DNA from 2 places in the Streptomyces griseoviridis genome. Region 2 is predicted to be linked to the other one. Evidence: predicted binding sites of a transcription regulator. Region 2 holds the regulator's gene; the other holds the start of a gene.

Region 1 (15,226 bases), 1.1 Mb from region 2:
GGTGCTGGACGCCTCCGAGTGCCCGCCGACCTTCAACACGGGACCCGGGCAGGTCGTCGGGCTGATCGCGGGCGGCCCCGAGGCGATGGTGACGTCCGTCGAGGGCGCCGAGGACTCCGCCGAGCTGGCCCGCGCCGACCTCGACGCCCTCAAGATCGGCCCCGACGACACGGTGGTCGGCGTCTCCGCGTCCGGCCGCACCCCGTACGCGATCGGCGCCGTGGCGCACGCGCGGGCGGCCGGCGCGCTGACCGTCGGCCTCTCCTGCAACGCGGGCAGCCCGCTGGCCGCCGCGGCCGAGCACGGCATCGAGGTGGTCGTCGGCCCGGAACTCCTCACCGGCTCCACCCGGCTGAAGGCGGGCACGGCGCAGAAGCTGGTCCTCAACATGATCTCGACGATCACGATGATCCGGCTGGGCAAGACGTACGGGAACCTCATGGTCGACGTGCGGGCCTCGAACGAGAAGCTGCGGGCCCGCTCCCGGCGGATCGTCGCGCTGGCCACCGGGGCGGGGGACGACGAGATCGAGCGCGCCCTCACCGCCACCGGCGGCGAGGTGAAGCCGGCGATCCTGGTGGTGCTCGGCGGGGTGGACGGCCCTACGGCCGCCCGCCTTCTGGAGGAGTCCGGGGGCCTCCTGCGCGCCGCGCTCAGGGCGGCGGCCGACTGACCCGCACGCTCGGGGGGTGCCTACCTCGGACCCGTACACCAGCACCGCCGCCGCCCTGCTCCCGCTCCTCGGCGGGCCCGCGAACATCACCTCCGCCGCCCACTGCATGACCCGTCTGCGCCTCGGTCTCGCCGATGCCTCCCTGGTCGACGAGGAGGGGGTGCGGGCGGTGCCCGGGGTGCTGGGCGTGGTGACCGACGGGGAGACGTACCAGGTCATCCTCGGCCCCGGCGCGGTCGCCAAGGTCACCGCCGGGCTCCGGACGATGCTGGCGGACGCGAGCCACGACAGCCCGCCCGGGGCGGGCACCCCGGCGACCGGAACCCCCCAGGCCGCCGCCCCCGCGACCGGCACCGCCGGGGAGCTGGCCGCCGTCGGCGCCGGGCTCAGAAAGGCGCGCGCCCGGCGCAACGCCACGCCCCTCAAGGGCGCGCTGCGCCGGATCGCGGACGTCTTCGTGCCGCTCATCCCCGCCCTCATCGGCTGCGGGGTGCTCGCCGGGCTCAACGGGCTGCTGGTGAACGCCGGTTGGCTGCCGTGGCTGACGCCCGCGCTGACCGCCGTCGCCGCCGGGTTCATGGCGCTGATCGCGGTGTTCGTCGGCTACAACACGGCGAAGGTGTTCGGCGGGACGCCCGTCCTCGGCGGGGCGGTCGCGGCCGTCGTCGTGTATCCGGGGGTCGCGAAGGTGACGGCGTTCGGGGTGGCGCTCGCCCCCGGGCAGGGCGGGGTGCTCGGCGCGATGGCGGCGGCGCTGCTCGGGGTGGCCGTGGAGCGGTGGTGCCGCGGCCGGGTGCCCGACACCCTGGACGTGCTGCTGACCCCGACCCTGACCGTCCTGGTCGCGGGCCTCGGCACGCTGTACGGGCTGATGTACGCGGCCGGTGTGGTGTCGTCGGCGATCGGGCACGCGGCCGACTGGCTGCTGGTGACGACCGGCCCGTTCGCCGGTCTGGTCCTCGGCGGCCTCTTCCTGCCGCTGGTGATGCTCGGCCTGCACCAGGCCCTGATCCCCATCCACACCACGCTCATCGAGCAGCAGGGCTACACCGTCCTGCTGCCGCTGCTGGCGATGGCGGGCGCCGGGCAGGTGGGCGCGGCGGTGGCGGTGTACGTGCGGCTGCGGCAGGACACGTCGGTGAGGACGACGATCAGGTCGGCGCTCCCGGCGGGGCTGCTGGGGGTCGGCGAACCGCTCATCTACGGCGTCTCGCTGCCGCTCGGCCGCCCGTTCCTGACCGCGTGCGTGGGCGGGGCGGCGGGCGGCGCGTTCGTCGGGTTCTTCGCGCTGCTCGGGGACCGCGTCGGCGCGACGGCGATCGGCCCGTCCGGGTGGGCCCTGTTCCCCCTGCTGGCGGGGAACAGGGGCCCGCTGGCGACGGCGGCGATCTACGCGGGCGGTCTGCTGACCGGCTACGCCGTCGGCTTCCTCGCGACCTACGCCGGGTTCAGCGGCGCGGTGCCGCTGCCGGAACGGCCGGAGGGGTCCGGAGGGGCGGAGGGGGCTGAGGCGGCGGAGGGGGTTAAGGCGTCGGAGCGGTCGCGACGGCCCGACGGGTCGGACGGGCCGGATGGGTCGGATGGGTCGGATGGGTCCCCGAGATCCGCGCGATCCACGCGATGAAGTCGCCCGGGTCGTCGTCGGCGCCGTGCCCGGCGTCCCAGTAGTAGCGCAGGTCGACGTCGTCGCCGAGGTTCTCCAGGCGGGCCGCGAGGACGGCGGCGACCGTCAGGGAGGTGTCGCTGTCCTTGGTGCCGAGGCGGATCCACCAGTGCCGGGAGCGGTGCGGGTTGACCTGGTCCACCAGGTGGTACATCGGGTTCATCCGGTGGAGCGTGCCGGGGAGGTCGGCGTCGAGCCTGGCCCCGGGGCCGTCGGCGTGGCGCAGCGCGTAGGGCGTGAAGTGGCGGGCGGCGGTGGTGCCGGTGCCGAAGAGGTTGCACTCGGGGGTCGAGAGGTCGAAGGCGTCGAACGCGGGCGCGTCCTTCTTGCGGGCGCCGGCATGGGCGAGGAAGCCGGCCCAGGTGAAGGTGGCGTCCGTGCCGTCCCAGCCGAGGAACGGGTGCGCGGCCAGGTAGGCGGCCCTGTCGGCGTCGGAGAGGGCGGCGAGATACCGGGTGGCCGAGGGTTCCAGGTGGGCGCGGACCAGGTGGGCGTCGAGGTTGCGGGCGGTGAGGCGGCCGGTTCCCGGCGCGGTCAGGCGGAGTTCGGCGAGGTGGTCGGTGAACTGGGCCTTCAGCGCGGCGGACACGGTCGCGTCGACGGTCGAGCCGTCGGCGAGCGGATTGCCGCCCCAGCACCACTCGTAGGCCATGTCGGCGTGTTCGAGGTCGGTGATCGGGCACCAGTCGGCGCTGGCGAAGACCGCGTCGGAGGCGTCGGCCGCCCTCAGCTCCCGCAGCGCCGCCACGTACAGGGGGCTGTCGCCCGAGGCGCCGAGCAGCGCGGAGAGCGCGCCGCCCGCGCTGGTGCCGGACGACACGATCCGTTCGACGTTCCCGGGGATGCGCCCCCGGTTGTGCCGCACGTACCGGACGGCCGCCTTGAGGTCGACGATCGCGGCGGGCGCGGTGCCGTAGTAGGCGCCGGAGGAGTCGACGAGGGTGCGGCCTCGGGCGCCGGGCTCGACGACGACGTACCCGGCGAGGAGCGCGAGGAGGGTGCGGCTCGGGCCGCCGCTCCCGCCACCCGGTCCCCCGGGTCCCCCGGGTCCGCCCGGTCCGCCGGGGCCGCCGCCCGCGCCGATGCCGGTCGCGTCCGCCACCGAGGACGGCAGGTAGCCGCCGACGGAGTTGGCGAACAGGATGGGCGCGTCGGTGGCGTCCACGGCCGTCCCGTCGACCGAGACCGGCACGCTGACGTTGAGGCCCTGGTAGGCGGGGGCGACCGGGTCGGCCACATAGCGGGCGACCTTGTGGAAGCGGTAGACGACCTGGTGGGCGGTGCCCTCGGGGTCGGTGACGCCGACGGTCAGCTCGGTGTGGGCGGCCGGGTCGAAGACCAGCGGGTCCTCGGTGGACCGCGTCGCGGCGCGGGCGGCGCTCGCGCCGACCGCGGGGACCGCCGCCGCGGCGGCCGTCGCGGTGAGCCCCATGACCACGGTTCTGCGCTTCACTCGCTTCACTTCCGTCTCCTTCGCGGGTGGCTCGTGTCTGTGGACGGCTGGTGCGGCACGAGTGCAGCAGCGCTGTCTGAGGAGTCGCTGTGAAGACGATGAGTTGTCGCCAAAGTTGTCAACAATCACTGGTCGCGGGTCCGAAGTTGGCCGGTTCCCGGAGTCGGCGGGACAATCGGGACCGCCCGCCCCCGCGACCGGTGCCCCTGCGGCCCCCGTCCGCGCCACCGACGTCCCGCCGCGCCGCCCCTGGCGCGCCCACGAGAACGGAGCCCGCTGTGAACCACGCCCAGCTCACGGCCCTGGGCCGCGCCCTTCGCCTCGTCGGCGAACACGGCGACGCGCTCACCGGCGACACGCCCGACACCCGCCTGCACGAGGTCAAGGCCGACCTGCGGCGGGCCCTCGATCTGCTGGACGAGAGCGTCGGCGGGGGCGCCCCCACCACCCGGTGCGCCGAGCACCCGCAGGGCCCGGTGGACGAGAGCGCCCCGGACCGCTGCCTGCTCTGCGAGACCCGGCGCAGGGCCGCCCGCCGCTCCGAGTACCAGGGCGGCCCGCGCCCCGAGCGGCCCGACCCCGGCGCCTCGGCGCCGACCCGCTACGGCGTCCGCGCCGACCGGCCGCAGGCCCAGCAGCGCTGGCTGCCCGAGCAGTGGAACGGCCGCGAGTGGGAGCTGTGCGGCACCCCGCGCCGGGACCGGCACGAGGCGGAGCTGTATCTCGCGGCCCAGCGGCGCGGCTCACGCCCGGCGATGGCGTACCGGCTGGTCCACGAGTTCACCGACTACGAGGTGCTGCGGGTGTGGGGCACCCCGGTCAAGGTCGACATCGAACCACTGGGAAACCTGGGCGGCCTCTGACCCCCGCCCGCCGGGCCCCCGCGGGCCCCCCGCCTCCCGGCTCAGCCGAGCAGCGGGAGCGCGGGGAAGTCGTGGCCCTCCCAGAGGCGGCCGCTGCGCTCCTGCGGGTAGTCGGTGACCTTCGGGGCGTCGTCGAGGACCAGGGTGGGGCGGTGCTTCTCGTCGTACTCGGGCCAGCCGGGGTCGCCGGTGCGGGCGAACGACGTCCAGGCGGCGCGGAAGCGCGCCGAGAGCGCCTCGGCCTCGGGGGTGACCTCCGCGCCGGCGAACAGGAGCGCGCCCAGGTCGGCGTCGTACGTGCCGAACAGCAGCGGGATGTCCAGGCCGTGGCAGGCGCCGAGGACCCCGCCGTTGCCCGGCGCGGGCCAGGCCAGCTCGTAGACGTGCGCCCGGCCGCCGCCCGCGAGCTGGGCCTCGGCCAGCCGCTGGGTGGGCAGCGCGAACAGCCAGTCGGTCTGCACCCGCTCGTACAGCTCGTCGGGCGTGGCGCCGGGGTAGGCGGCCCGGTAGGCGCGCTCGCCCTCGGCGCCGCCCGGCGCGAAGAGGCGCAGCGTCTCGGCGGCCCGCTCCTCGGTGACGGTGCCGAGCAGGCCGCCCATGGCCATGAAGAGGCGGAACTCGTCGCGGTTGTGGCCGACCAGCAGGCCGACGTCACGGCCCGCGCCCGACGCCAGCGCCTGCCACGGGGTGGTGGGCAGGACCTCGCCGTCGACGACCGGCGAGTAGGCGGTGACGGTGGGCGCGGCCCGGCCCCAGCGGTCCAGGTGCCGCATCATCTTCCCGCTCAACGGGGAGACGGCGAGGGCGAGTTCGCGTGGTTCGACGGTGGCGAGGTCGGCGGCCGTGGGGCGCAGTCCGGCCTCGGCCGCGAGGGCGGCCGCGATGTCGCGGGCCAGTTCGGGGGAGAAGAAGGTGCCGGGGACGCTCTGCACGATCGCCCGGTGGAACAGGCCGCGGGCCGTGTCCATGGCCAGCAGCGCGGCGACGCTGCCGCCGCCCGCGGACTCGCCGAAGACGGTGACCTGGTCGGGGTCGCCGCCGAACGCGGCGATGTTCTCCCGCACCCACTCCAGGGCGGCGACCTGGTCGAGCAGGCCCCGGTTGGCGGGGGCGCCCTCGATCTGGGCGAACCCCTCCATGCCGAGGCGGTAGTTGAGGCTGACGACGACGAGGTCGCCGGCGCGGGCGACGCGGTGGGCGTCGTAGCCGGGGCTGCCGGAGTGGCCGAGCTTGTAGGCGCCGCCGTGGATCCACACCATCACCGGGCGGCGGGCGGCCGGGTCGGGTTCGGGCGTCCACACGTTGACCGTGAGCCAGGTGTCGCCCTCGGGTCCTTCGAGGCGGCCGGTGCGGCCCTGGACGCCGAAGTCCTGCGGGGGCGGCGGGCCGAACGCGGACGCGTCCCGGACGCCGTCCCAGGGTGCCGCCGGGCGGGGCGCGGCGAACCGGGCCGTTCCGACGGGCGGTGCGGCGAAGGGAATTCCCCGGAATACCGCGAGTCCGTGTTCCCGCCGGCCGCGCACGGCGCCGGTGGCGGTGCGCACCACGGGTTCCGCGGTTGATCGTTCCGGCTCCGTCGCGTCGATCGCGGGCATGGCCACTCGCCTCCGTAGAACGCGCCGTCAGAGGGCTCCACGATATCGACGGGGGTGACTCCCGAGAACGCGGCCCCCATTGCGCTCTTCGGCCACTACGGCGAATTCGCGCCATCGGACGGTAAGAAAGAGACAGGGAATTCGGCGGGGCCGCCCACCGGACACCGTTCCGCTGATAAGGCGCCGCCGGGAACGCACGGGCGGGAACGCGCGGGCGGTGCGGAATTCGGCGCCCGGGAATGCGGGCAAGAGGAACGGCCGGGACCTCGGTTCGTTCGAGGTCCCGGCCGCTTCTCGGGTTTATCCGGAAGATCAGCGGAGGGTCTTCAGGGCCGACGCCTCGTACGCCTGGAGCTCGCCGGTGCGGCCGTCGAGTACCTTCCGCGCCCAGAGCGGGTCCTGGAGCAGCGCGCGGCCGACGGCGACCAGGTCGTACTCGTCGCGCTCCAGGGCGTCGAGCAGGTCGTCGATGCCCCGGGTCGAGGAGCCCTCGCCGCGGAACGCCGAGAAGAAGTCGCCGTCGAGGCCGACCGAGCCGACGGTGACGACGGGCCTGCCGGTGAGCTTCTTGGTCCAGCCCGCGAGGTTGAGGTCGGAGCCGTCGAACTCGGGCTCCCAGTAGCGGCGGGTGGAGGCGTGGAAGGCGTCGACGCCCGCGGCGGCCAGCGGCGCGAGGATCGCCTCCAGCTCCTGCGGGGTCTCGGCGAGCCGCGCCTGGTAGGCGTCCTGCTTCCACTGCGAGTAGCGGAACAGGATCGGGAACCCGGCGGAGACCTTCTCGCGCACGGCGGCGACGATCTCGGCGGCGAACTTCGTGCGGGCGACCGGGTCGCCGCCGTAGGAGTCGGTGCGGCGGTTGGTGCCCGCCCACAGGAACTGGTCGAGGAGGTAGCCGTGGGCGCCGTGCAGCTCGATGCCGTCGAAGCCGATGCGCTCGGCGGCGGCCGCCGCCTCGGCGAACGCGTCGATGACGTCGTCCAGGTCGTCCTGGGTCATGGCCCTGCCGGTGGGCTCGTCGGCGCCGATGCGCAGCCCGGAGGGGCCGACGGCGGGGGCGTCGGCGAACGGCGGCTGGCCCTGCTCGCGGACCATGCCGATGTGCCACAGCTGCGGGACGATGGTGCCGCCCGCCGCGTGCACCTCAGCGGCGACCTTGGCCCATCCGGCGAGCTGCTCCTCGCCGTGGAAGCGCGGGATGCTGTCGCTCAGCCCCGCGGACGGGTGCCCGACGTAGGTGCCCTCGGTGACGATCAGGCCGACGCCCGCGGCGGCGCGGCGGGCGTAGTACGAGACGACGTCGTCGCCCGGGATGCCGCCCGGGGAGAACTCCCGCGTCATGGGCGCCATCACGATCCGGTTCGGGACCGTGAGGCCGTTCAGGGAGACGGGCCGGGAGAGGATCTCGGCGGCGCGGGAGGGGGCGGAGGGTGTGACGCTCACGTGGGGGCTCCTGGTGGCGAGGTAAGGGCCGTGAGGACCGCGGTCACGGACCGGCGGCGGGCGGTCGGCCGGCGGTCCGGTGCCGCCGACCGGGCGGTATATGCACACGCATCGACCACCTCCCCCCTCAACGGCACGGCCCGGCCCGCCATTCCGCCCCAGGAGCCCCGGACGTGTGATCCAGGCCACTCCGCACCGGCCGAGTCGCGGGCGGCCCGCACGCCGCGGCCACCGGTTCGGGTGCCGCTCGGCCGATGCGCCCTCCCGTCCCGCGCCCATGTGGAAGGGTCCGGCCCATGACGACGTCCCCGCAGCGATGGCTGCCCCGCGAAGAATGGATCAAGACCCAGCCACAGGCCCTGCTCGCGTCGTGCGTCCTGCTGCGGGACCCCCGGGGCCGGATGCTGCTGCTGCGCTACGGTCCGGGCCAGCCCGCCTCCGGCACCTGGTGGCTGCCCGGCGGGATGCTCGACCCCGGCGAGGACCCGTGGACGGCGGCGCGGCGCGAGGTCGGCGAGGAGACCGGCCTCGCGGTCGGGGGAGCGCCGAGGCTGATCGGCGTCGACCACCGCGCGGACGTCGGGGGCACGGGGCCGGTGCTCGACTGCTTCTTCGACGGCGGCACCGTCGGGGAAGAGGCCCGGGTCCGGCTCAGCGCCGAGCACGACGGGCACGCCTTCGTCGGCGTCGACGAGCTGGCGGGGCTCGCCCTCACCGGGCCCGTCCGCACCCTGGAGGCGCTGTGCGCCGCCGCCCTGGGCGGGAGCGTCGCGTATCTGCGGGAGGGGCTGCCGCACGAGGCGGCCGGCGTCGGCGGCTGACCGGAAACGCCCGAGGGCGGCACCCTCCGCTCACGCGGGGAGTGCCGCCCTCGGTCGGTACGACGGGACGGACCGATCCTCGGAAGGATCAGAAGTCCATGTCACCGCCCGGCATGCCGCCCGGGGCCGCGGCGGCGGCCTTCTCCGGCTTGTCGGCGATGACGGCCTCGGTGGTGAGGAACAGCGCGGCGATCGACGCGGCGTTCTGCAGCGCGGAGCGCGTCACCTTCGCCGGGTCGATGATGCCCTCGGCGATCATGTCGACGTACTCACCGGTCGCGGCGTTCAGGCCGTGGCCGACGGGAAGGTTGCGCACCTTCTCGACGATGACGCCACCCTCGAGACCACCGTTGACGGCGATCTGCTTGAGCGGGGCCTCCAGGGCGAGCTTCACGGCGTTGGCGCCGGTCGCCTCGTCACCCGTCAGCTCCAGCTTCTCGAAGACCGAGGAGGCCTGGAGCAGGGCCACGCCACCACCGGCGACGATGCCCTCCTCGACGGCCGCCTTCGCGTTGCGCACGGCGTCCTCGATGCGGTGCTTGCGCTCCTTCAGCTCGACCTCGGTCGCGGCACCGGCCTTGATGACGGCGACGCCACCGGCGAGCTTCGCCAGGCGCTCCTGGAGCTTCTCGCGGTCGTAGTCGCTGTCCGAGTTCTCGATCTCGGCGCGGATCTGGTTGACGCGGCCCTGGACCTGGTCGCTGTCACCGGAGCCGTCGACGATCGTCGTCTCGTCCTTGGTGATGACGACCTTGCGGGCGCGGCCGAGCAGGTCGAGACCGGCGTTCTCCAGCTTGAGGCCGACCTCCTCGGAGATGACCTCGCCGCCCGTGAGGATGGCGATGTCGCCGAGCATGGCCTTGCGGCGGTCGCCGAAGCCCGGGGCCTTGACGGCGACGGACTTGAAGGTGCCGCGGATCTTGTTGACGACCAGCGTCGACAGGGCCTCGCCCTCGACGTCCTCAGCGATGATCAGCAGCGGCTTGCCCGACTGCATGACCTTCTCCAGGAGCGGGAGCAGGTCCTTGACGGAGCCGATCTTGGAGTTGGCGATGAGGATGTACGGGTCGTCGAGCGACGCCTCCATCCGCTCCATGTCGGTGGCGAAGTACGCCGAGATGTAGCCCTTGTCGAAGCGCATGCCCTCGGTGAGCTCAAGCTCGAGACCGAAGGTCTGCGACTCCTCGACGGTGATGACGCCTTCCTTGCCGACCTTGTCCATGGCCTCGGCGATCAGCTCGCCGATCTGGGTGTCGGCGGCGGAGATGGAGGCCGTCGAAGCGATCTGCTCCTTGGTCTCGACATCCTTCGCCTGCTCGAGCAGGGCACCGGAGACGGCCTCGACGGCCTTCTCGATACCGCGCTTGAGGGCCATCGGGTTGGCGCCGGCGGCTACGTTGCGCAGGCCCTCCTTGACCAGGGCCTGGGCGAGAACGGTGGCGGTGGTCGTGCCGTCGCCCGCGACGTCGTCCGTCTTCTTGGCGACTTCCTTGACCAGCTCGGCGCCGATCTTCTCGTACGGGTCCTCGAGCTCGATCTCCTTGGCGATGGAGACACCATCGTTGGTGATCGTGGGGGCGCCCCACTTCTTCTCGAGGACGACGTTGCGGCCCTTGGGGCCGAGCGTCACCTTGACGGCGTCCGCGAGCTGGTTCATGCCGCGCTCGAGGCCGCGCCGCGCCTCCTCGTCGAACGCGATGATCTTGGCCATGTGAAGTGGTCCCTCCAGGACTGGGGGTGATTCCTTCGGACCGCGCCCGCGCCCGCGACGGACGGCCTGCCGGCCTCGTGGTTCCTTGCCCCACACGGCCTGCGGGCCTCACCGACCCGGTCCTCGTTGTCACTCTCACCTTCAGAGTGCTAACGCCAATGATTAGCACTCGACCCATGCGAGTGCAAGCGCCCCCGGGGGATCGGTCGGCGGTGACGCGGCGGGCGGACGCCGTCGATCACGCCGCGCGCCCGGCGCGCACGACGGGCGCGCGGGACAGGTGCGCGGCTCGCGCGCGCGGAAGGCGCGCAGGCCGAAGGGCCCGCACCCCGGGAGGTACGGGCCCTTCAACAGAAGACGTCGCTTGCGGCTGGTTCGGTTGGTCGCGCGATCAGGCGGTGACGCGAACCATGTCGGCCTGCGGGCCTTTCTGACCCTGCGAGATCTCGAATTCCACCCGCTGGCCCTCTTCCAGGGTGCGGTAACCGTCCATCTGGATCGCGCTGTAGTGGACGAAAACATCCGCACCACCGTCGACCGCGATGAAGCCGTACCCCTTCTCCGCGTTGAACCACTTGACGGTGCCCTGAGCCATGCCTAACTCCCCTATTACTGGCCCTTGCACAGATCCGCACTTCGCGGATCCGGGTCAGACCTCACCCCCCATTGGCACTGGGGGCGTGCGCCGGAACGCGTCGACCGCGGCCGAATGTATCTGCCCGACTGCCGTCTGCAACAGGTCAATCGGACGAGAATTCTGGACGGAAGGGGTCCGGAATGTTGCGAGAATTCAACCCAATTCGGGGCAAGTCGGGCCCGACAAAAGGCACAGAACACGCAAAATACCCGCACACTTTGGCTACTTCTTGTCGCGGCGGAAGCCGGAACTCAGGGGCGCGTCACGCGCGGAATGGTGCGGGTTCCCCAACTCTACCGCGCTCAACCCTACAGAATTGCCCCCTCCGTTTCTCTCACGGAGGGGGCAATTCGATGAACTCTCGGTGATCGGCGTTACCCTAGGTAACAAAACCGGTCGACCGGCCTGTCAGCCGCCGGCGACGGCCGGGATGATGGAGATGCCCGCGCCGTCCGGGGTAGCCGTCTGGAGCCCCTGCTCGAAGCGGACGTCGTCGTCGTTGACGTAGACGTTCACGAACCGGCGCAGCGCGCCCTGGTCGTCGAGGACCCGGGCGGAGATGCCCGCGTGGTTCTTCTCCAGGTCGGCGATGACCTCGCCGAGGGTCGCGCCCTCGGCGAGGACCTCGGCCCGGCCGCCCGTGTAGGTGCGCAGGATGGTCGGGATGCGGACGGAGACGCTCATGCGAGGCCAGCCTCTCGGAAGGAGTCGAGGTTCGGGCGGATGGTGGCGGTCAGGCCGGTGCCGGCCACCGCGTCGAGGGTCTTGAGGCCGTCACCGGTGTTCAGCACGACGGTGGTGAGCGACGGGTCGAGGAGACCGGCGTCGATCAGCTTCTTCGTGACGCCGACGGTCACGCCGCCCGCCGTCTCCGCGAAGATGCCCTCGGTGCGGGCGAGCAGCTTGATCGCGTCCACGACCTGCTCGTCCGTGACGTCGTCCACGGCGCCGCCGGTGCGGCGGGCGATGTCGAGGACGTAGGGGCCGTCGGCCGGGTTGCCGATGGCGAGCGACTTGGCGATGGTGTTCGGCTTCTGCGGCCTGACCACGTCGTGGCCCGCCTTGTAGGCCACCGACACCGGGGAGCAGCCCTCGGCCTGCGCGCCGAAGATCTTGTAGGGCCGGTCCTCGACCAGGCCCAGCTTGATCAGCTCCTGGAGCCCCTTGTCGATCTTGGTGAGCTGGGAGCCCGAGGCGATCGGGACGACCAGCTGGTCGGGCAGCCGCCAGCCGAGCTGCTCGCAGATCTCGTACGCCAGGGTCTTGGAGCCCTCCGCGTAGTAGGGCCGCAGGTTGACGTTGACGAAGCCCCAGCCCTCGCCGGCCGGGTCGCCGATCAGCTCGGAGCAGAAGCGGTTCACATCGTCGTAGTTGCCTTCGATGCCGATCAGCTCGCCGCCGTAGACGGCGGCCATGACGACCTTGCCCTGCTCCAGGTCGTGCGGGATGAACACGCAGGAGCGGAAACCGGCCCGCGCGGCGGCGGCGCCGACCGCGCCGGCCAGGTTGCCGGTGGAGGAGCAGGACAGGGTGGTGAAGCCGAAGGCGCGGGCCGCCTCGAGGGCCTGGGCGACGACCCGGTCCTTGAAGGAGTGGGTCGGGTTGCCCGAGTCGTCCTTCACGTACAGGCCGCCGGTGACGCCCAGCTCGCGGGCCAGGTTGTCGGCGCGCACGAGCTTGGTCCAGCCCGGGTTGATGTTGGGCTTCTCGGCCACGTCGGCGGGGACGGGCAGCAGCGGCGCGTAGCGCCAGATGTTCGCGGGTCCCGCCTCGATCCGCTTGCGCAGTTCCTCGGTGTCGTACGCGGAGAAGTCGTAGGCGATCTCCAGCGGCCCGAAACACTCCTCGCAGGCGAAGACCGGACCGAGGGGCACCCGGTGGCCGCACTCCCGGCAACTCAGCGCGGCGGCGGGCCCAAGGTCTACGGTGGGGTTCGTGGCGGTTTCGGCAGTCTGCACAGCCATGTGAGGCGAGGCCCTTTCTCCTCATCTTCCTCACGACGCGTTTCGCCGTGAGACGGATTTGGCACCTTCCCGAGCCGGGAGCCTCGCGTGATGATCAACAGTGATCCACGAGACCGGCTGGAGGGTTGCCGGGGCTTCATCGGGCCGTTTCCCTCTGCCCCTCTGGATGAGCGGTATGCGGTTGTGTCTGCTGTTGTGGGCGCCGGTGGACCCCGACATGCGATGGTCACCAGCGTTGTTCAAGACTGTAACCGAAGGCCAGGACAGTTGAGATAGTCGTCCGAACCGCGAGATGGATCACACGATCCGCTCGCCGAGTGAACGCTAAGGAGCCGCGCACTGTGCTGAACGAAGTCGAGCGCTGGCTGACCACCCGCTCCTGGTCCGTGACCGATCGCCCGCTGCACCGCGTCCTGGCCGCCAAGCGCGCCACAGGGCAGACGGTCAGCGTGGTGCTGCCCGCGCTCAACGAGGAGGAGACCGTCGGCGACATCGTCGCCGTCATACGGCACGACCTGATGCGGCAGGTCCCGCTGGTCGACGAGATCGTTGTCGTCGACTCCGGGTCGACCGACCGCACCTCCGAGGTGGCCGCCGCCGCGGGCGCCCGGGTCGTGCACCGCGACGAGATCCTGCCCCGGCTGCCCGCCGTGCCCGGCAAGGGCGAGGTGCTGTGGCGCTCCCTGCTGGTCACCAGCGGGGACATCGTGTGCTTCGTCGACGCCGACCTCAAGGAGTTCTCGTCCGACTTCGTGCTCGGCATCGTGGGGCCGCTGCTCACCGAACCCGGGGTCGATCTGGTCAAGGCGATGTACGACCGTCCGCTGCGCGGCGCCGCCGGGCAGGGCGGCCGGGTCACCGAGCTGATGGCCCGCCCGCTGCTGAACATGCACTGGCCGCAGTTGGCCGGTTTCGTACAGCCGCTCGGCGGTGAGTACGCGGCCAGGCGCTCGCTGCTCGAACAGCTGCCGTTCCCGGTCGGGTACGGCGTGGAGCTGGGGATGCTGGTCGACGCGCTGCACCTGGTGGGCCTCGACGCCCTCGCCCAGGTCGACGTCGGGGTGCGCGTCCACCGCCACCAGGACGGCCAGGCGCTGGGCCGGATGGCCGCCGCGATCTACCGGACCGCGCAGCTGCGGCTGGCCCGCGGCCATCTGATCCGGCCCGCGCTCACCCAGTTCGAACGCGGCGAGGACGGATTCGAGCCGCGCACCTACTCGGTGGACACGGAGGAGCGGCCGCCGATGACGGAGATCGCCGAGTACGCGGCCCGCAAGGTGGCCTGAGCGCCGCCCGCGTTACCCGGATCACCGTTCGTATACGTCCTCACCTGGCCGCGTCCGTACGTTTGAGCGTTTCCGGGCGTGGCTAGGTTGAGGCGTATGGCTCCCTCCCCCGACGCCGCAGCCCAGGTGCTGGTCGCGTCCAACCGCGGTCCGGTCTCGTACGACGTTCAGGACGACGGGACGCTCGCCTCCCGGCGCGGCGGCGGCGGACTCGTCTCAGGGCTCTCGGCCATCGGGCCGGACGCGGACGCGCTCTGGGTCTGCGCGGCGCTCTCCGACGGCGACCGCGAGGCGGTGCGGCGCGGGGTCGGCGAGGACGGCGTGCGGATGCTGGACATCCCGGCGGACGTGTACGCCGACGCCTACAACGGCGTCGCGAACTCGGTGCTCTGGTTCGTCCACCACATGCTGTACCAGACGCCCGTCGAGCCGGTCTTCGACGCGGAGTTCCGCCGCCAGTGGGCGTCGTACGAGAGCTACAACCGGGCCTTCGCCGAGGCGCTCGCCGAGTCGGCGGCCGAGGGCGCCGCGGTGCTGGTGCAGGACTACCACCTGAGCCTGGTGCCCGGCATGCTCCGCGCGCTCCGCCCCGATCTGCGGATCGGGCACTTCTCGCACACCCCGTGGGCGCCGCCCGAGTACTTCAGGATGCTGCCCGACGACATCGCCGAGCAGCTGCTGCGCGGGATGCTCGGCGCCGACCGGCTCGGCTTCCTCACCGAGCGGTGGGCCGCCGCCTTCCGGGCCTGCTGCGCGGACCGGGTCGGCGGCCTCGGCACCACCGAGACCGGGGTGCACGGGCTGGGCGCCGACGCGGACTTCCTGCGCCGCCGCGCGCACGAGGCGGACGTCGAGGAGCGGATCGTCGCGCTGCGCGAGGAGGTCGGCGCGGGCCGCCGGACGATCGTGCGGGTGGACAGGACCGAGCTGTCGAAGAACATCGTGCGCGGCCTGCTCTCCTACCGGCAGCTCCTCGACGAGCGGCCCGAGTGGCGGGAGCGGGTCGTGCACGTGGCGTTCGCCTATCCGTCGCGGCAGGACCTCGCGGTGTACCGGGAGTACACGGCGGAGGTGCAGCGGCTGGCCGAGGAGATCAACTCCGGGTACGGGACGGCGTCCT
Region 2 (15,226 bases):
CCTGGCCCCTCGTCGCCCTTTTCACGGCCGGGTACCTCGCCCCCTATCTGCTGCCGACCACCGTCGGCCGCCTCGACTCGGGGCTGCCGCTGACCGCCACCCAGGCGGGCTCCGTCGGCAGCGCCCTGCTGCTGAGTTCCGCGTCCGCCGGATTCCTCCTCGCCGCCAGGGTCGAGCGGATCGGCGCCAGGAGACTGGCCCGCGCCGGACTCACCCTGGCCGCCGTCGGCTACGCCACCGCCGCCCTCTCCGGCGCCGTCCCCCTCGTGGTGGCCGGCGCGATGGCCGGCGGCTTCGGGTCGGGGACCGTCACCGCCGTCGCCGTCACCGGAGTCGCCGCGCACCCCGACCCGCACCGGGTCTCCACGGCGGGACTGCTGTCCGTCTCGGGGCTCGCGGGCGCCGTCTATCTGACGGTCCCGCACCTGGGACCCGGGCACGGCCAGCCGCTGGCCGCCATCGCGCTCACCGCGCTCGCCGTGTGGCCGTTCACCGGACGGCTGCCCGACCGCGCGGCCACCCCGCACCCGGCCACCGAGGGCGGCAGGCTGCCGCACCTGAGGTACGGTCTCGCGCTCGTCCTCGCCATGCCCTGCTGGTCCCTCATACAGAACGCCCTGTGGGGCGTCAGCGGGCGGATCGGCCTCGTCCAGGCGCACCTCACGGAGGCCGTCGTCGGCGTGGTGTTCGCCGTCGCGCTCGGCGCCGGGCTGCTCGGGGTGCTCGGCGCGGGCGCGGTCGGGCCGCGGCTCGGCAAGGCCCTGCCGGTCGGCGGCGGGTCCGTGCTCATCGCCGTGTTCCTGGTGCTGAGCGCGTCCGCCACCGACCTGGTGTCGTTCGCCGTCGGCGAGATCGCCTGGAACCTGGTCTACCCGGTCGTCCTGTCGTACCTCATCGGCCTCGCCGCCTCCCTCGACCCGCGCGGGCGGTGGGCGGTCCTCATAGGCTCCGCCTCCTCGCTGGGCACGGCGGCCGGGCCGCTGAGCGGCAGCGTGCTGTCGGCGCAGGCCGGGTTCCCGGTGATGGGGATGGTCCTCGCCGCCGTCCTGCTGGTGGTCACCGTGCCGATCACCGCCGTCGCGCTCGGCATGAGCCGGCGGGCGCTGCCGGTCGTGGAGATCCCGGTCGAGACGTCCGCCGCGGTCGCGCCGCTCGCCCGGGACACCACCACGGCGGCCTAGAAGACGTAGGCGTCCACCTCGGCCAGGTAGCGGGCCCTGCGCTCCTCGTCGTCGTCGAGGAAGGCGGCGAGGAAGGAGTTGCGGGCCAACTCCCGCAGGCGGTCGTCGGTGAGGCCGAGGACCGCGCGGACCGCGTCGAAGGTGTCGCCCGCGTAGCCGCCGAAGTAGGCCGGGTCGTCGGAGTTGAGCGTGCACATCAGGCCCGCCTCCAGCATCGCCGGGAGCGGATGGTCGGCGAGGGTGTCGACGGTCCGCAGCCGGACGTTGGAGAGCGGGCACAGCGTCAGCGGGATCCGCTCCCGCACGAGCCGCGCCACCAGCGCCGGGTCCTCCATACTGCGCAGCCCGTGGTCGACGCGCTCCACCCCGAGGACGTCGAGCGCCTCGGTCACGTACGCGGGCGGGCCCTCCTCCCCGGCGTGCGCCACCCGGCGCAGCCCGAGGGCGGCCGCCGCCTCGTACACCGCGCGGAACTTCGCCGGCGGATGCCCGACCTCGGCCGAGTCGAGGCCGACCCCGGTGATCCGGTCCAGGTGGGGCCGCGCGGCCGTCAGCGTCTCCATCGCCGACTCGGCCGACTCGTCCCGCAGGAAGCAGAGGATGAGCCGCGTCGACACCCCGTGGCTGCGCTCGCTGCGCCCCAGCGCCCGCCACAGCCCCTCGACGACGGTGTCCATCGGCACGCCCCTGGCCAGATGGGCCTGCGGATCGAAGAAGATCTCCGCGTGCCGTACGCCCTGGGCGGCGGCGCGGGCCAGATAGGCGTCGGCGAGGTCCTCGAAGTCCTGTTCGGTGCGCAACACGGCCATCAGCGCGTAGTACAGGTCGAGGAACGACTGGAGGTCGTCGAACGCGTACGCCTCGCGGAGCGCCCCGGTGTCGGCGTACGGGAGGGTGACGCCGTTGCGGGCGGCCAGTTCGAAGGCCAGCTCCGGCTCCAGGGTGCCTTCGATGTGCAGGTGCAGTTCAGCTTTGGGGAGGGGCATCAAAGCATCGTACGGGTGATTTAGCTGCGTTTCGGAACCGGGACGCGCAGCAGGTCGCGTGCCACCGTCAGCTCGCCCTGGAAGCCTGCCGCGCGGGCCTGCCGTTCGAACTCCGCGGGGTCGTGGTAGCGCTGGCTGAAGTGGGTGAGCACCAGGTGGCGCACGCCCGCGCCGACCGCCACGGCGGCCGCCTGCCCGGCGGTGAGATGGCCGTGCTCGACGGCGAGGTCCGTGTCCTCGTCGAGGAACGTCGACTCGATGACGAGCAGGTCGCAGCCCTCGGCGAGGGCGTGCACGCCGTCGCAGAGCCGGGTGTCCATGACGAACGCGAACCGCTGGCCCGCGCGCACCTCGCTGACGTCCGCGAGGGAGACCCCGTCGAGGGTGCCCTCGCGCTGGAGGCGGCCGACGTCGGGGCCCGCGATGCCGTGCGCGGCGAGCCGTTCGGGCAGCATCCGGCGGCCGTCCGGCTCGACCAGCCGGTAGCCGTAGGACTCGACGGGGTGCGAGAGCCGGTGCGCCTGGAGGGTGTACCCGGGGGTCGTGGCCAGGTCGCCGTCGCGGTCCACCGGGACCTCGGTGAGGCCGACCGTCTCGCGGTAGGCGGTGGCGTACCTGAGCCGGTCGAAGAAGCGCTTGCCCGAGCGCGGGTAGTGCGCGGTGATCTCGTGCGGGACCCGGTCGAGGTTGATCCGCTGGATGACACCGGCCAGGCCGAGCGAGTGGTCGCCGTGGAAGTGGGTGACGCAGATCCGGTTCAGGTCGTGCGCGGCGACCCCGGCCCGCAGCATCTGCCGCTGGGTGCCCTCGCCCGGGTCGAAGAGGATGCCCTCGCCGTCCCAGCGCAGCAGATAGCCGTTGTGGTTGCGGTGCCGGGTCGGGACCTGGCTCGCGGTGCCGAGGACGACGAGTTCACGTACGGACACGAGCGGCTATCCGGGCGGCCACTGCAGACCGCGCCCGCCGAGGACGTGCGCGTGCGCGTGGAAGACGGTCTGCCCGGCGCCCGCGCCGGTGTTGAAGACGGTGCGGTAGCTCTCCAGCTTCTCCTCCTCGGCGACCGCCCGGGTCTCGCGCAGCACGTCGGCGGCCAGCTCGGGGGCGCCCTCGGCGAGCGACGCGGCGTCCGGGTAGTGCGCCTTGGGGATCACCAGGACGTGGACCGGCGCCTTCGGGTTGATGTCGCGGAAGGCGACCGTGGTCGCGGTCTGCCGCACGATCGTCGCCGGGATCTGTCCCGCGACGATCTTGCAGAACAGGCAGTCGTCCTGCGCTTCCCCTGCCATGGCCCTACTCCTCACGCCTCGTCCTTCGGTACCCGTGCATGCTATCTACGGCAGCTCGGGCGGTGTCTTCGCCGGGTTGTCCGCCAGGGCCTCGAGGGCGAGAGCGATCGCCGCGTCGAGCTGGGTGTCGCGGCCCGCCGCGTGGTCCTGCGGGCGCTGCACCACCTCGACGTCCGGGTCGACCCCGTGGTTCTCCACGCCCCAGCCGTAACCCTCCAGCCAGAACGCGTACTTGGGCTGGGTGACCAGGGTGCCGTCGACCAGCCGGTAGCGGCTGTCGATGCCGACCACGCCGCCCCAGGTGCGGGTGCCGACGACCGGCCCGATCCCGAGGGCCTTGATCGCCGCGTTGACGATGTCGCCGTCGGAGCCGGAGAACTCGTCGGCGACGGCGACCACCGGGCCGCGCGGCGCGTCCTCGGGGTAGCTGGAGGCGCGCAGGCCGCGCGGCAGGTCCCAGCCGACGATCCGGCGGGCCAGCTTCTCCACCACGAGCTGCGAGGTGTGGCCGCCGCGGTTCTCCCTGACGTCGACGACCAGGCCCTCCCTGGCCACCTCGATCCGCAGGTCGCGGTGGAGCTGCGCCCAGCCGGAGCCGATCATGTCCGGCACGTGCAGGTAGCCGAGGCGCCCGCCGGACCGTTCGTGGACGTAGGCCCGCCGGTCGGCGACCCAGGCGTGGTAGCGCAGCGGCTCCTCGTCGGCGATCGGGACGACGACGGCGTGCCGGGCGTCGCCGCCGCCGGCCGGCAGCACGGTCAGCTCGACCGGCTTGCCGGCGGTGCCGGTCAGCAGCGGCCCCGGTCCGGTGACCGGGTCGACGGGCAGGCCGCCGACGGCGACGACCGCGTCCCCCGGGCGTACCGCGACGCCGGGCGCGGCGAGCGGGGAGCGGGCGTCGGGGTCGGAGGTCTCGGCGGGCAGCACCCGGTCCACCCGCCAGCTGCCGTCCTCGTGCCGGGACAGGTCGGCGCCGAGCAGGCCCTGCCGGTCGCCGCCGTGGCCGCCGCGCGGGGTGACGTAGGCGTGCGAGGTGCCGAGTTCGCCCTGCACCTCCCAGAGCAGGTCGACCAGGTCGTCGTGGGTGGCGACCCGTTCGAGGACGGGCCGGTAGCGGTCCAGGACGCCGTCCCAGTCGACGCCGCCGAGGTCGGCCCGCCAGAAGTTGTCCCGCATCAGGCGGCCGGCCTCGTCGTACATCTGCCGCCACTCGGCGGCCGGGTCGACGGTCTGCCTGATCCGGCCGAGGTCGACGGTGATGTTGCTGTCGCTGTCGTCGTCGCCCGAGGCCCGCCGGTCGCTGGGGACGACCTTGAGCTTGCCGTCGGTCCACAGCAGGACGCGCTTGCCGTCGCCGCTGACGGCGAAGTGGTCGGCGTCCGAGGCGAGGTGCTCGATGCGCTGCTGGGCCAGGTCGTAGCGCTCCAGGGCGCTCTTGGGGTCCGGGTCGTCCGGGGTGGCCCTGGAGGCGCCGAGGACCCCGCGCACCGGGTGGCGCAGCCACAGCACGCCGTCCTTCGCGGCCCGCAGGGTGGAGTAGCGGGCGGCCTCGACGGGGAACGGCACGATCCGGTCGGCGAGCCCGTCGAGGTCGACGCGGGTGGCGGGGGTGCCCTCGCTGTCCGGGGTCTCGTCCTTGTCCGGCGCGTCGAAGGACCGGCCGTGCCGCTGCGGCCCGAACGGGGACGGGGTGGTCGCCGCGAGGGTGATCAGGTGCGGGCGGGCGCCGGCCACGAACGCGAGGTCGAAGACGTGGTCGTCGTAGACGGGGTCGAAGGCGCGCGCGGACAGGAACGCGAGGTGCTTGCCGTCCAGGGTGAACGCGGGTGACCAGTCACGGAACCGGAGCGGGGTCGCCTCGGTGACGGTGAGGTCGGTGGTGTTGGCCAGCCGGAGCTGGCGCAGCGGGCGCGGGCCGGGGTGGGACCAGGCGAGCCAGGTCGAGTCGGGTGAGAAGACGAGCCCGGAGACGTCGCCGTCGTCGCTGCGGTCGACCTCGCGGACCTCGCCGCTGTCCCGTTCGACCAGCAGCACCCGGCCGTCGTGGGTGGCGACGGCGACCCGGCCGCCGTCGGGGGCGACCGCGAGGGCGAGGACCCGGCCGAGCGCTCCCGCGGCGAGCCTGCGCGGGCTGGTGCCCGGGGCGGTGCCGGTGGCGGGCGCGAACTCCAGGGCGTCGTCGCCCTCGGCGTCCGTCACCCAGACCACCCACTCCTCGCCGTCGGCGCGGAAGACCCGGGGCAGCCGGGCCCGGACGCCGGGCCGGGCGGCGAGCGCGCGGGCGGGGCCCGCGCGGTGCGTGATCCAGTGGACGGCGCCGCGGACGGCGACCGCGCTGCCGCGCGCGGTGTGGTCGGGGTCGGCGGCGCCGAACCAGTGGGAGGCGTTCAGCGGGTACGGCTGGAGGTCGGTGCGGGAGCCGCCGAGCCGGATGTCGAGGGGGCGCGGCGCGCTGCCGTCGAGGTCGTCGAGGAGGTACAGCAGCCCGGCCGAGCTGTACACCAACCGGCTGCCGTCACCGGCGAGATGGCGGGCGTAGAAGCCGTCGACGGGGGTGTGCCTGCGCAGGTCGGAGCCGTCGGCGAGGGAGGAGTAGACGGCGCCGACGCCCTCGTGGTCGGAGAGGAACGCGATCCGCTCCCCCACCCACACCGGGCTCTCCAGGTTGCCGTCCAACTCCTGGTGCAGGCGGGTGAATTCGCCGTCGCCCTCGCGGTCGATCCACAACTTGCCCGCGGTGCCGCCCCGGTACCGCTTCCACCAGGCGGCCTCCCGGCCCATCGGCGCGGAGAGCAGCACGGTGGCGGGGCCGAACGCGACGTCGCCGACCGGGCCGTGGGGCAGGGTGGTGGCGGGGCCGCCGTCCAGCGGGACCGCCCGCGCCCAGCTGCGGCGCGACGACGGCTGCCCGTGGGTGGTGATCGCGAGGACGTGTCCCTCGGGGGTCCAGCCGCGCACCTGGGTGCGGCGGCTGCCCCAGTACGTCAGGCGGGTGGCGGGTCCGCCGTCGACCGGCGCGACATGCACCTCGGGTGCGCCGTCGCGGGTGGAGGTCCAGGCGAGGGTGGTGCCGTCGGGCGAGATGCGCGGCTGGCCGACGGGGACGTTGTCGGAGCTGGCCCGCCAGGCGCGGCCACCGTCGAGGGGCGCGAGCCAGACGTCGTCCTCGGCGGTGAACGCCACCAGGTCGCCGTGCGGGTGCGGGAACCGGAGATACGCGGGGGCTGCGGACTGGGTCACCCGATCACCCTATGCAGCGGCGGGCCGTGGGGACAGCGGTTTCGATCACTTCTCCGACGGCGGCCTGATCGGCGCTACTTGCCCTCCACCGGCCAGCACTGCGGATCGCTCCTGCACCAGAGGGTCCTGGTGACGGTGACCGTGACCGTGGGCCGAGTGCCGCCGCCGTAGGTGGGGTTGGCGATCGGCGAGGGGGTGGCGTCGCAGTCGCCGAGCCCGCTCACGTGGAAGACCTGCCTGCCGCCGACCTTGGCGGTCAGGTCGCCGCGCACGCAGGCGCCGTCGATCGCGCGGGTGACCCGGCCGGTGACGGTGATGTCCTTGCCGTCCTTGGTCTGCCCCGTGCAGTCGACGCTCACCACGGTGGTCTCGCCGGCGGACGGCGTGGGGGTGTTCTTGCCGCCGTAGTCGCCGGTGCAGTTGAGCCACTGGACGGTGACATGCCGGCGTTGCAGTTCCTTGGTCGCGGTCTGGTCGGTGGTGTACGCCACGGTCGCGGAGCTCATGGCGCCCGGGTCGCACGCCGTGGCGGCGCCCACGGCCGCCGTCACCAGGCACACCGCGGCGGCGACCCGCCGTCCCCGCGGGCGCCGCGTCCACGCTGTCGATGCCGCCATGCACGGCAGCGTCCCACCGTCCGGCCCGCGGCGGTAGAGCGCATACGGCCACGGGGGCGCCCCCGCGCAGACCGCGGTGCGGTCGCGCGCCCCCGGCCTCCGGAGCCGCCGGACCGTCACCCGCGGCCCGCCGTACGGGAGTTCGGGAGGTCAGGACCAGCGGCCGGTGCGGCCCAGGAGGAGGGCCGTCGCGGCGGTCCCCGCGGTGGAGGTGCGCAGCACGCTGCGTCCCAGCCGGCAGGCCCGCGCGCCCGCCTCGGCGAACAGCGCCAACTCCTCGGCGGAGACGCCCCCTTCGGGTCCGACGACGAGCACGATCGCGCCGTCGGCGGGGAGTTCGGCGGTGGCCAGCGGCGCGCTGGGCCAGTCGCGGTCCTCGTGCAGGACGACGGCGAGGTCGGCGGTGGCCAGAAGTGCCGCCACCTGCTTGGTCGTCGCCGCCTCCGCGACCTCGGGGAAGCGCACCCGGCGGGACTGCTTGCCCGCCTCCCGCGCGGTGGCCCGCCACTTGGCGAGCGCCTTCTGACCGCGCTCGCCGCGCCACTGGGTGATGCAGCGGGACGCCTGCCAGGGCACCACGGCGTCCACGCCGACCTCGGTCATGGTCTCCACGGCGACCTCGCCCCTGTCGCCCTTGGGCAGCGCCTGCACGACGGTGATCCGGGGCGCCGCGACGGGCTCCTCGGCGACCTCCGCCAACTCGCCGACGACCAGCCGGTCCTTGCCCTCGGCAGCCCGCACCACGCCCTCGGTCCAGCGCCCGCGCCCGTCGGTGAGGACGACGCCCTCGCCGGGCCGCAGCCGCTTCACGGACACCGCGTGCCGCCCCTCGGGCCCCTCCAGCACGAACCCGGCGTCCCCCGCGCCCACCCCGGCCAGCGAGTCGACCACGAACACCGGCGCCGTCATCGCGCGCCGCCCCCGGCCGACAGCGCGGCCCTGGCCGTCTCGACCTCGGCGGCGAGCACCTCGACGAGCTGTCCCGCGGGCAGCTCCCTTGCCATCCGGTGGCCCTGCCCCGCCCACAGCGCCATGCCCTGCGCGTCCCCGGCCTTCGCGGCGGCCTTGCGCAGCGGCGAGGTGAGGTGGTGGACCTCCGGGTAGGCGGCCGGCGCGTACGGGCCGTGCTCGCGCAGGAACCGGTTGACCAGGCCGCGCGCCGGGCGCCCGGAGAAGGCGCGGGTCAGCTCGGTGCGCACGAAGAGCGGATTGGTCAGCGCCTGCTTGTGCAGGGCGTGGGCGCCCGACTCGGGGGTGGCGAGGAACGCCGTGCCGAGCTGGGCGGCGGTCGCGCCCGAGGCGAGGGCCGCGGCGATCTGGTGGCCGCGCATGATGCCGCCCGCGGCGACGATCGGCAGCGCGACGGTCTCCCTGATCTGCGCGATCAGCGCCAGCAGGCCGAGCCCCGAGCCGTCCAGCTCGGGCAGGTCGCGGTGGGTGCCCTGGTGGCCGCCCGCCTCCACGCCCTGCGCGATCACCGCGTCGGCGCCGGCCCGCTCCACGGCGAGGGCCTCCTCCGCGGTGGTCACGGTGACCAGGGTGAAGGTCCCGGCCCGGCGCAGCGACTCCAGGGCGTCCGGCCGCGGCACGCCGAAGTGGAACGACACCACCGGGACCGGGTTGTCGAGGAGCACCGCCAGTTTGGCGTCGTAGCCGTCGTCCCTGCCGCTGTCCGGGTCGCCCAGCTCGGTCGAGTACCAGGCGGCCTCGCCGGCCAGCTGATGGGCGTACACCTCGACCGCCGACGGGTCGGCGTACTCGGGCTGCGGCAGGAAGAGGTTCACGCCGAAGGGGCGGCCGGTGAGCCCGCGGAGCTGCTTGATCTCCTGGTACATGCCGTCGGCGGTCTTGTACCCGGCGGCGAGGAAACCGAGCCCGCCGGCCTCGGACACGGCGGCGGCGAGCTGCGGGACGGAGACACCGCCCGCCATCGGGGCCTGCACGATCGGATGCGGGAAGAGATCGGTCAGCGGGGAGGACATGACGGCATGTTGTCACGTCCTCCCGGCAAGTCCGAATCGGGCCTTGCCCCCGGCGAGAGCCGCTGGGAGAAGGCCCGTCCGGGGTCGTTCAGCGTCCGTTGAAGGCGTCCTTCAGCCGCGAGAACAGGCCCTGCTGGCCCGGCTGGAACTGGCCGAGCGGCCGCTCCTCGCCGCGCAGCTTGGACAGCTCGCGCAGCACCCGCTCCTGCTCGGGGTCGAGCTTCGTCGGCGTCTGCACCTCGACGTGCACGATGAGGTCGCCGCGCCCGCCGCCGCGCAGATGCGTGACACCGCGGGCGTGCAGCGGGATCGACTGGCCCGACTGGGTGCCGGGCCTGATGTCGACCTCCTCCAGGCCGTCGAGCGTCTCCAGCGGCACCTTGGTGCCGAGGGCCGCCGCCGTCATCGGGATGGTGACCGTGCAGTGCAGGTCGTCGCCGCGCCGCTGGAACATCGAGTGCGGCAGCTCGTGGATCTCGACGTAGAGGTCACCTGCGGGGCCGCCGCCGGGGCCGACCTCGCCCTCGCCCGCGAGCTGGATGCGGGTGCCGTTGTCGACACCGGCCGGGATCTTCACCGTCAGGGTGCGGCGGGAGCGGACCCGGCCGTCGCCCGCGCACTCCGGGCACGGGGTCGGGACGACCGTGCCGAAGCCCTGGCACTGCGGGCAGGGGCGGGACGTCATGACCTGGCCGAGGAAGGACCGGGTCACCTGGGACACCTCGCCGCGGCCGCGGCACATGTCGCAGGTCTGGGCGGTGGTGCCGGGGGCCGCGCCCTCGCCGCTGCACGTCGCGCAGACGATCGCGGTGTCGACCTGGATGTCCTTCGTGGTGCCGAAGGCCGCTTCGTCCAGCTCGATCTCCAGCCGGATCATGGCGTCCTGGCCGCGGCGGGTGCGCGAGCGCGGTCCGCGCTGCGACGCCGTGCCGAAGAACGCGTCCATGATGTCCGAGAAGTTCCCGAAGCCGCCGGCGCCGAAGCCGCCCGCGCCGCCGCCCGCCTGCGAGAGGGGGTCGCCGCCGAGGTCGTAGACCTGCTTCTTCTGCGGGTCGGAGAGCACCTCGTAGGCGGCGTTGATCTCCTTGAACCGCTCCTGGGTCTTCGGATCCGGGTTCACGTCCGGATGCAGCTCGCGCGCGAGCCGCCTGAAGGCCTTCTTGATCTCATCCTGCGACGCGTCGCGGCGCACGCCGAGAACGGCGTAATAGTCCGTGGCCACTTACGACTCCGCCAGGATCTGTCCGACGTACCGTGCCACTGCGCGTACCGCTCCCATCGTTCCCGGGTAATCCATGCGGGTCGGTCCGACCACGCCGAGCTTGGCGACTGCCTCGCCGCCCGAACCGTAGCCGACCGAGACCACGGACGTGGAGTTGAGTCCCTCGTAGGCGTTCTCGTGACCGATGCGTACGGTCATGCCCGAATCCCCCGCCTCGCCCAGGAGTTTGAGGAGGACGACCTGTTCCTCCAGGGCCTCCAGGACCGGGCGGATCACGAGAGGAAAGTCATGCCCGAAGCGGGTGAGATTGGCGGTGCCGCCGATCATCAGCCGCTCCTCGTTCTCCTCGACGAGCGTCTCCAGCAGGGTGGAGAGCACCGTCGAGACGGTGCCGCGGTCCTCGACGTCGAAGGCCTCGGGGAGGTCCTCGACGAGCGGCGGGACGTCGGTGAAGCGCCGGCCCGCGACCCGGCTGTTGAGCCGCGCCCGCAGGTCGGCGAGCGAGGACTCGCCGAACGGCGCCGGGCAGTCCACCAGCCGCTGTTCGACCCGGCCGGTGTCGGTGATCAGGACCAGCATCAGCCGGGCCGGCGCCAGCGACAGCAGCTCCACGTGCCGGACCGTGGACCGGGTCAGCGACGGGTACTGCACGACCGCGACCTGCCGGGTCAGCTGCGCGAGCAGCCGCACCGTGCGGGCGACGACGTCGTCCAGGTCGACGGCGCCGTCGAGGAAGCTGTGGATGGCGCGCCGCTCGGGGCCCGTCATCGGTTTCACACCGGCCAGCTTGTCGACGAAGAGCCGGTAGCCCTTGTCGGTGGGGATGCGCCCGGCGCTGGTGTGCGGCTGGGCGATGAAGCCCTCGTCCTCCAGCGCGGCCATGTCGTTGCGCACGGTCGCGGGCGAGACCCCGAGGTTGTGCCGCTCGGTGAGCGCCTTCGAACCGACCGGCTCCTCGGTCCCGACGTAGTCGTGGACGATGGCACGCAGTACCTGGAGCCTCCGCTCGCTCAGCATCGCGCACACCTCCAGTAGTCGTCTCCGTGGCACCGGCCGGCACCGGCGAGCACCGGCCTGGCACTCAGCGGGCGCGAGTGCCAGCGCCCCCCGGGCCAGTGTACGGCGCACGGGTGCACCGGGGGCAAGGTCGGACGACCCCGACCTGTGCCACCGCTAGCGTCACCGTATGAAGGTGACTTGGGAAGGGCTGGGGTGGGAACGGCTGCGGGAAGGCGTCGGACGGTGCCGGCTGCCGGGGTGGGACTGCACGGCGGGCCTCGTCGTCGGGGCGGGCGCGGCGCTGGTGGTGGACGCCGGTTCGGGGCTCGCGGAGGGCGCGCTGCTGCGGGAGCGGGCCGAGGCGCTCGCCGGCCGGCGTGTGACCCATCTCGCGCTGACCCACCCGCACTTCGACCACGTCCTCGGGGCGGCGGCGTTCGCGGACGCGGCGGTGTTCGGGGCGGCGGGGGCGGCCGGCGGGTGGCGCGCCGACCCGGAGGAGCTGCGGGCGGACGCGGTGCGCGAGGGCCTGGACCCGCGGGTGGCGCGGGAGGCCGCCGACGCCCCGGTGCCGCCTCTGCGTGCCGTGGCCGGGGAGCTGGCCGTGGACCTCGGCGGCGGGACGCGGGTGCTGCTCGCGGACGTGGGTCCCGGGCACACCGGGCACGATCTGGCGGTGCTGGTGCCGGGAGCGCCGCCCGTGGTGTTCTGCGGCGACCTGGTCGAGGAGTCGGGGCGGCCGCAGGCAGGTCAGGACGCGGTGCCGGCCCGCTGGCCCGCCGCGCTCGACCGGCTGCTCGCGCTGGGCGGCGAGGACGCGCTGTACGTGCCCGGTCACGGCGCGGTGGTGGACGCGGCGTTCGTGCGGGCCCAGCGGGACGCGCTGGCAACGCGTTTCGGCGTGTCGCGGTGAGGCGGCTCGCCGTCCGGGCCCGGCTTCTCCTATCGTCGTGCGAATGCGCCCGTACTCGTCGGACCTGACTCCGCCGTGGAAGAAGTCCAAGCCCGTGCCCGAGATCGCCGCCGACCCCGGTCTCGTGGTGGAGGAGCCGGCCACCGGGTTCTGCGGGGCGGTGATCCGCTGCGAGGCCGGCACGGTGACCCTGGAGGACCGCTTCGGCAAGCACCGGGTGTTCCCGATGGAACCGCGTGGCTTCCTGCTGGAGGGCCGGGTGGTGACGCTCGTCAGGCCGGCGTCCGGGCCGGCCAGGCCCACCCGCACCGCGTCGGGTTCGGTGGCCGTCCCCGGCGCCCGCGCCCGGGTGGCCCGCGCCGGGCGCATCTACGTCGAGGGCCGGCACGACGCGGAGCTGGTCGAGCGGGTGTGGGGCGACGACCTGCGCGTGGAGGGCGTGGTCGTGGAGTACCTGGAGGGTGTGGACGACCTCCCGGCGATCGTCGCCGAGTTCGCGCCGGGACCCGACGCCCGGCTCGGCGTCCTGGTGGACCACCTGGTGCCCGGCTCCAAGGAGTGGCGCATCGCCGAGCAGGTGACCAGCGAGGACGCGCTGGTCGTCGGCCACCCGTACATCGATATCTGGGAGGCGGTGAAGCCGTCGTCGGTGGGGATCACGGCGTGGCCCCGGGTGCCGCGCGGCCAGGACTGGAAGACGGGGGTGTGCCGGGCCCTGGGCTGGCCGGAGAACACCGGGGCGGCCTGGCAGGGCATCCTGGGCCGGGTGCACTCGTACAAGGACCTGGAGCCCGCGCTGCTCGGGCGGGTGGAGGAGCTGATCGACTTCGTGACGGCCCCGGCCTGACGGCCGCGCGAGGCCGTGACCTCGGCGGCCCGGCGACCCGGCCGGCAGCGAGGGGCCCGGCCGGCAGCGGCGGGTCAGTCCACCAGGTCCCTGACCACCGCGTCCGCGAGGAGCCTGCCGCGCAGGGTGAGCACCGCGCGGCCCTCGTCGTAGGGGCCGCTCTCCAGGAGCCCGTCGGCGCGGGCCCGGCCCGCGGCGGCGAGTCCCTCGGCTCTCAGCAGGGCGAGCGGGACGCCCTCGACGAGCCGCAGCTCCAGCAGGATCCGCTCCACCCGCCGGTCCTCGTCCGAGAGCAGCTCGCGGCCCGCGCCGGGCGAGCGCCCCGACGCCAGGGCCGCCGCGTACGCGCCGGGATGCTTGACGTTCCACCAGCGCACCCCGCCGACGTGGGAGTGGGCGCCGGGGCCCGCGCCCCACCAGTCGGCGCCCCGCCAGTACAGCTCGTTGTGCAGGCACCTGGCCGCCTCCGAGGTGGCCCAGTTGGACACCTCGTACCAGTCGAACCCGGCCGCGGCCATCGTCTCGTCGGCGATCAGATAGCGGTCGGCGTGCACGTCGTCGTCGGTCATCGGGACCTCGCCGCGGCGGATCCTGCGGGCCAGCCCGGTGCCCTCCTCGACGATCAGGGCATAGGCGGAGACATGGTCGGGCCCGGCGCCGATGGCGGCGTCGAGGGAGGCCCGCCAGTCGTCGTCGGACTCGCCGGGGGTGCCGTAGATCAGGTCCAGGTTCACGTGCTCGAACCCCGCCGCCCGCGCCTCGGCGACGCACGCCTCGGGGCGGCCGGGGGTGTGGGTGCGGTCGAGGATCCTCAGGACGTGCTGCCGGGCGCTCTGCATGCCGAACGAGATCCGGTTGAAGCCGCCCTCCCGCAGCGCCGCCAGGTAGGCGGGGTCCACCGACTCGGGGTTCGCCTCGGTGGTGATCTCGGCGTCCGGCGCGAGCCCGAACTCGTCACGGACCGCCGCCAGCATCCGCACCAGGTCGGCGGCGGCCAGCAGGGTGGGCGTGCCGCCGCCGACGAAGACCGTGCGGACTGGGCGCGGGTCGTCGCCGAGGACCTTGCGGGCCAGGCGGACCTCGTCGGTCAGGGTGTCGGCGTAGTTGTCGCGGGAGGCGAGGACACCGCCCGTGCCGCGCAGCTCGGTCGCCGTGTAGGTGTTGAAGTCGCAGTAGCCGCAGCGGGTCGCGCAGTAGGGGACGTGCAGGTAGAACCCGAGGGGGCGGTCGGCGGCGCCGGCCAGCGCGGCGGCGGGCAGGGCGCCGTCGTCGGGGACCGGTTCGCCGTCGGGGAGTGCGGAAGGCATGCCCTCCATTGTCCAGCACGCGCGGCGCGGGCCGGTCACTCGGCCTGGAGGACCAGGAGCGCGAGGTCGTCCACCGGTGGCCTCGGTCCGAACTCGTGGACCAGGCGCCTGATGCGTTCCGCGACGAGTTCGGCGCTCAGGCCCGCGCAGCCGCCGAGGGCGGTCGCGAGCCCGTCACCGTCGTCGAACTGGCGTGCGCCCGAGCGGCGCTCGGTGACGCCGTCGGTGACGCAGAGCAGGGTGTCCCCGGTCCGCAGCTCGAACGTTTCGCTCGTGTACGTCTCGTCGTCGACGACCCCGAGCAGGGTCTGCGGCCTCGCCACCGTGCGGACGTCGCCCGCCGGGCCGAGCAGCAGCGGCAGCGGGTGCCCCGCGGAGGCGAGGGTGCAGCGGATCCCGCCGTCGAAGGGCCGCAGCTCGCCGTAGAGCAGCGAGAGGAACCGGGTCTGCGGGCCGTCGCCCGGGGTGGCGGGCCTGGCGAGGGCGCGGGCGGCGGCGTCGGCGGCCTCCGTCGCGTCGTCGAGGAGCAGCCGGTTGAGGCGGTCGAGGACGTCGGCGACCCGGTAGCCCTCGCGGGCCAGCAGCCGCAGCCAGGGCCTGGCCAGACCGATGACGACGGCGGCCTCGGGGCCCTTGCCCTGGACGT

What was found. Region 2 encodes HrcA, which represses chaperone genes, less so after heat shock. Its sites were predicted from a motif close to TTNGCACTCNGNNNNNCNGAGTGCNAA; they were not measured.
Region 1: a site for HrcA is predicted at 10,382-10,408, ahead of groL (chaperonin GroEL). Genes of this name have one in related genera too.

The regions. Positions count from the first base shown of each region.
Region 1 is NZ_CP029078.1:4,157,581-4,172,806, forward strand. Features, by position in the region: gene murQ (N-acetylmuramic acid 6-phosphate etherase) at 1-673, shown strand, start outside; gene DDJ31_RS17535 (PTS transporter subunit EIIC) at 690-2,297, shown strand; gene DDJ31_RS17540 (subtype B tannase) at 2,197-3,768, opposite strand; gene DDJ31_RS17545 (hypothetical protein) at 4,068-4,652, shown strand; gene DDJ31_RS17550 (carboxylesterase/lipase family protein) at 4,694-6,247, opposite strand; gene DDJ31_RS17555 (NADH:flavin oxidoreductase) at 6,560-7,687, opposite strand; gene DDJ31_RS17560 (NUDIX hydrolase) at 7,984-8,508, shown strand; gene groL (chaperonin GroEL) at 8,597-10,219, opposite strand; gene DDJ31_RS17570 (cold-shock protein) at 10,611-10,814, opposite strand; gene DDJ31_RS17575 (MoaD/ThiS family protein) at 11,265-11,540, opposite strand; gene thrC (threonine synthase) at 11,537-12,820, opposite strand; SAM riboswitch class I at 12,839-12,993, opposite strand; gene DDJ31_RS17585 (glucosyl-3-phosphoglycerate synthase) at 13,162-14,106, shown strand; gene DDJ31_RS17590 (alpha,alpha-trehalose-phosphate synthase (UDP-forming)) at 14,203-15,226, shown strand, end outside.
Region 2 is NZ_CP029078.1:3,009,048-3,024,273, forward strand. Features, by position in the region: gene DDJ31_RS12470 (MFS transporter) at 1-1,181, shown strand, start outside; gene DDJ31_RS12475 (adenosine deaminase) at 1,178-2,167, opposite strand; gene DDJ31_RS12480 (ribonuclease Z) at 2,188-3,093, opposite strand; gene DDJ31_RS12485 (histidine triad nucleotide-binding protein) at 3,100-3,453, opposite strand; gene DDJ31_RS12490 (S41 family peptidase) at 3,499-6,693, opposite strand; gene DDJ31_RS12495 (hypothetical protein) at 6,768-7,310, opposite strand; gene DDJ31_RS12500 (16S rRNA (uracil(1498)-N(3))-methyltransferase) at 7,461-8,219, opposite strand; gene DDJ31_RS12505 (nitronate monooxygenase) at 8,216-9,292, opposite strand; gene dnaJ (molecular chaperone DnaJ) at 9,381-10,514, opposite strand; gene hrcA (heat-inducible transcriptional repressor HrcA) at 10,515-11,531, opposite strand; gene DDJ31_RS12520 (MBL fold metallo-hydrolase) at 11,701-12,426, shown strand; gene DDJ31_RS12525 (DUF3097 domain-containing protein) at 12,470-13,273, shown strand; gene hemW (radical SAM family heme chaperone HemW) at 13,348-14,580, opposite strand; gene DDJ31_RS12535 (ATP-binding SpoIIE family protein phosphatase) at 14,616-15,226, opposite strand, start outside.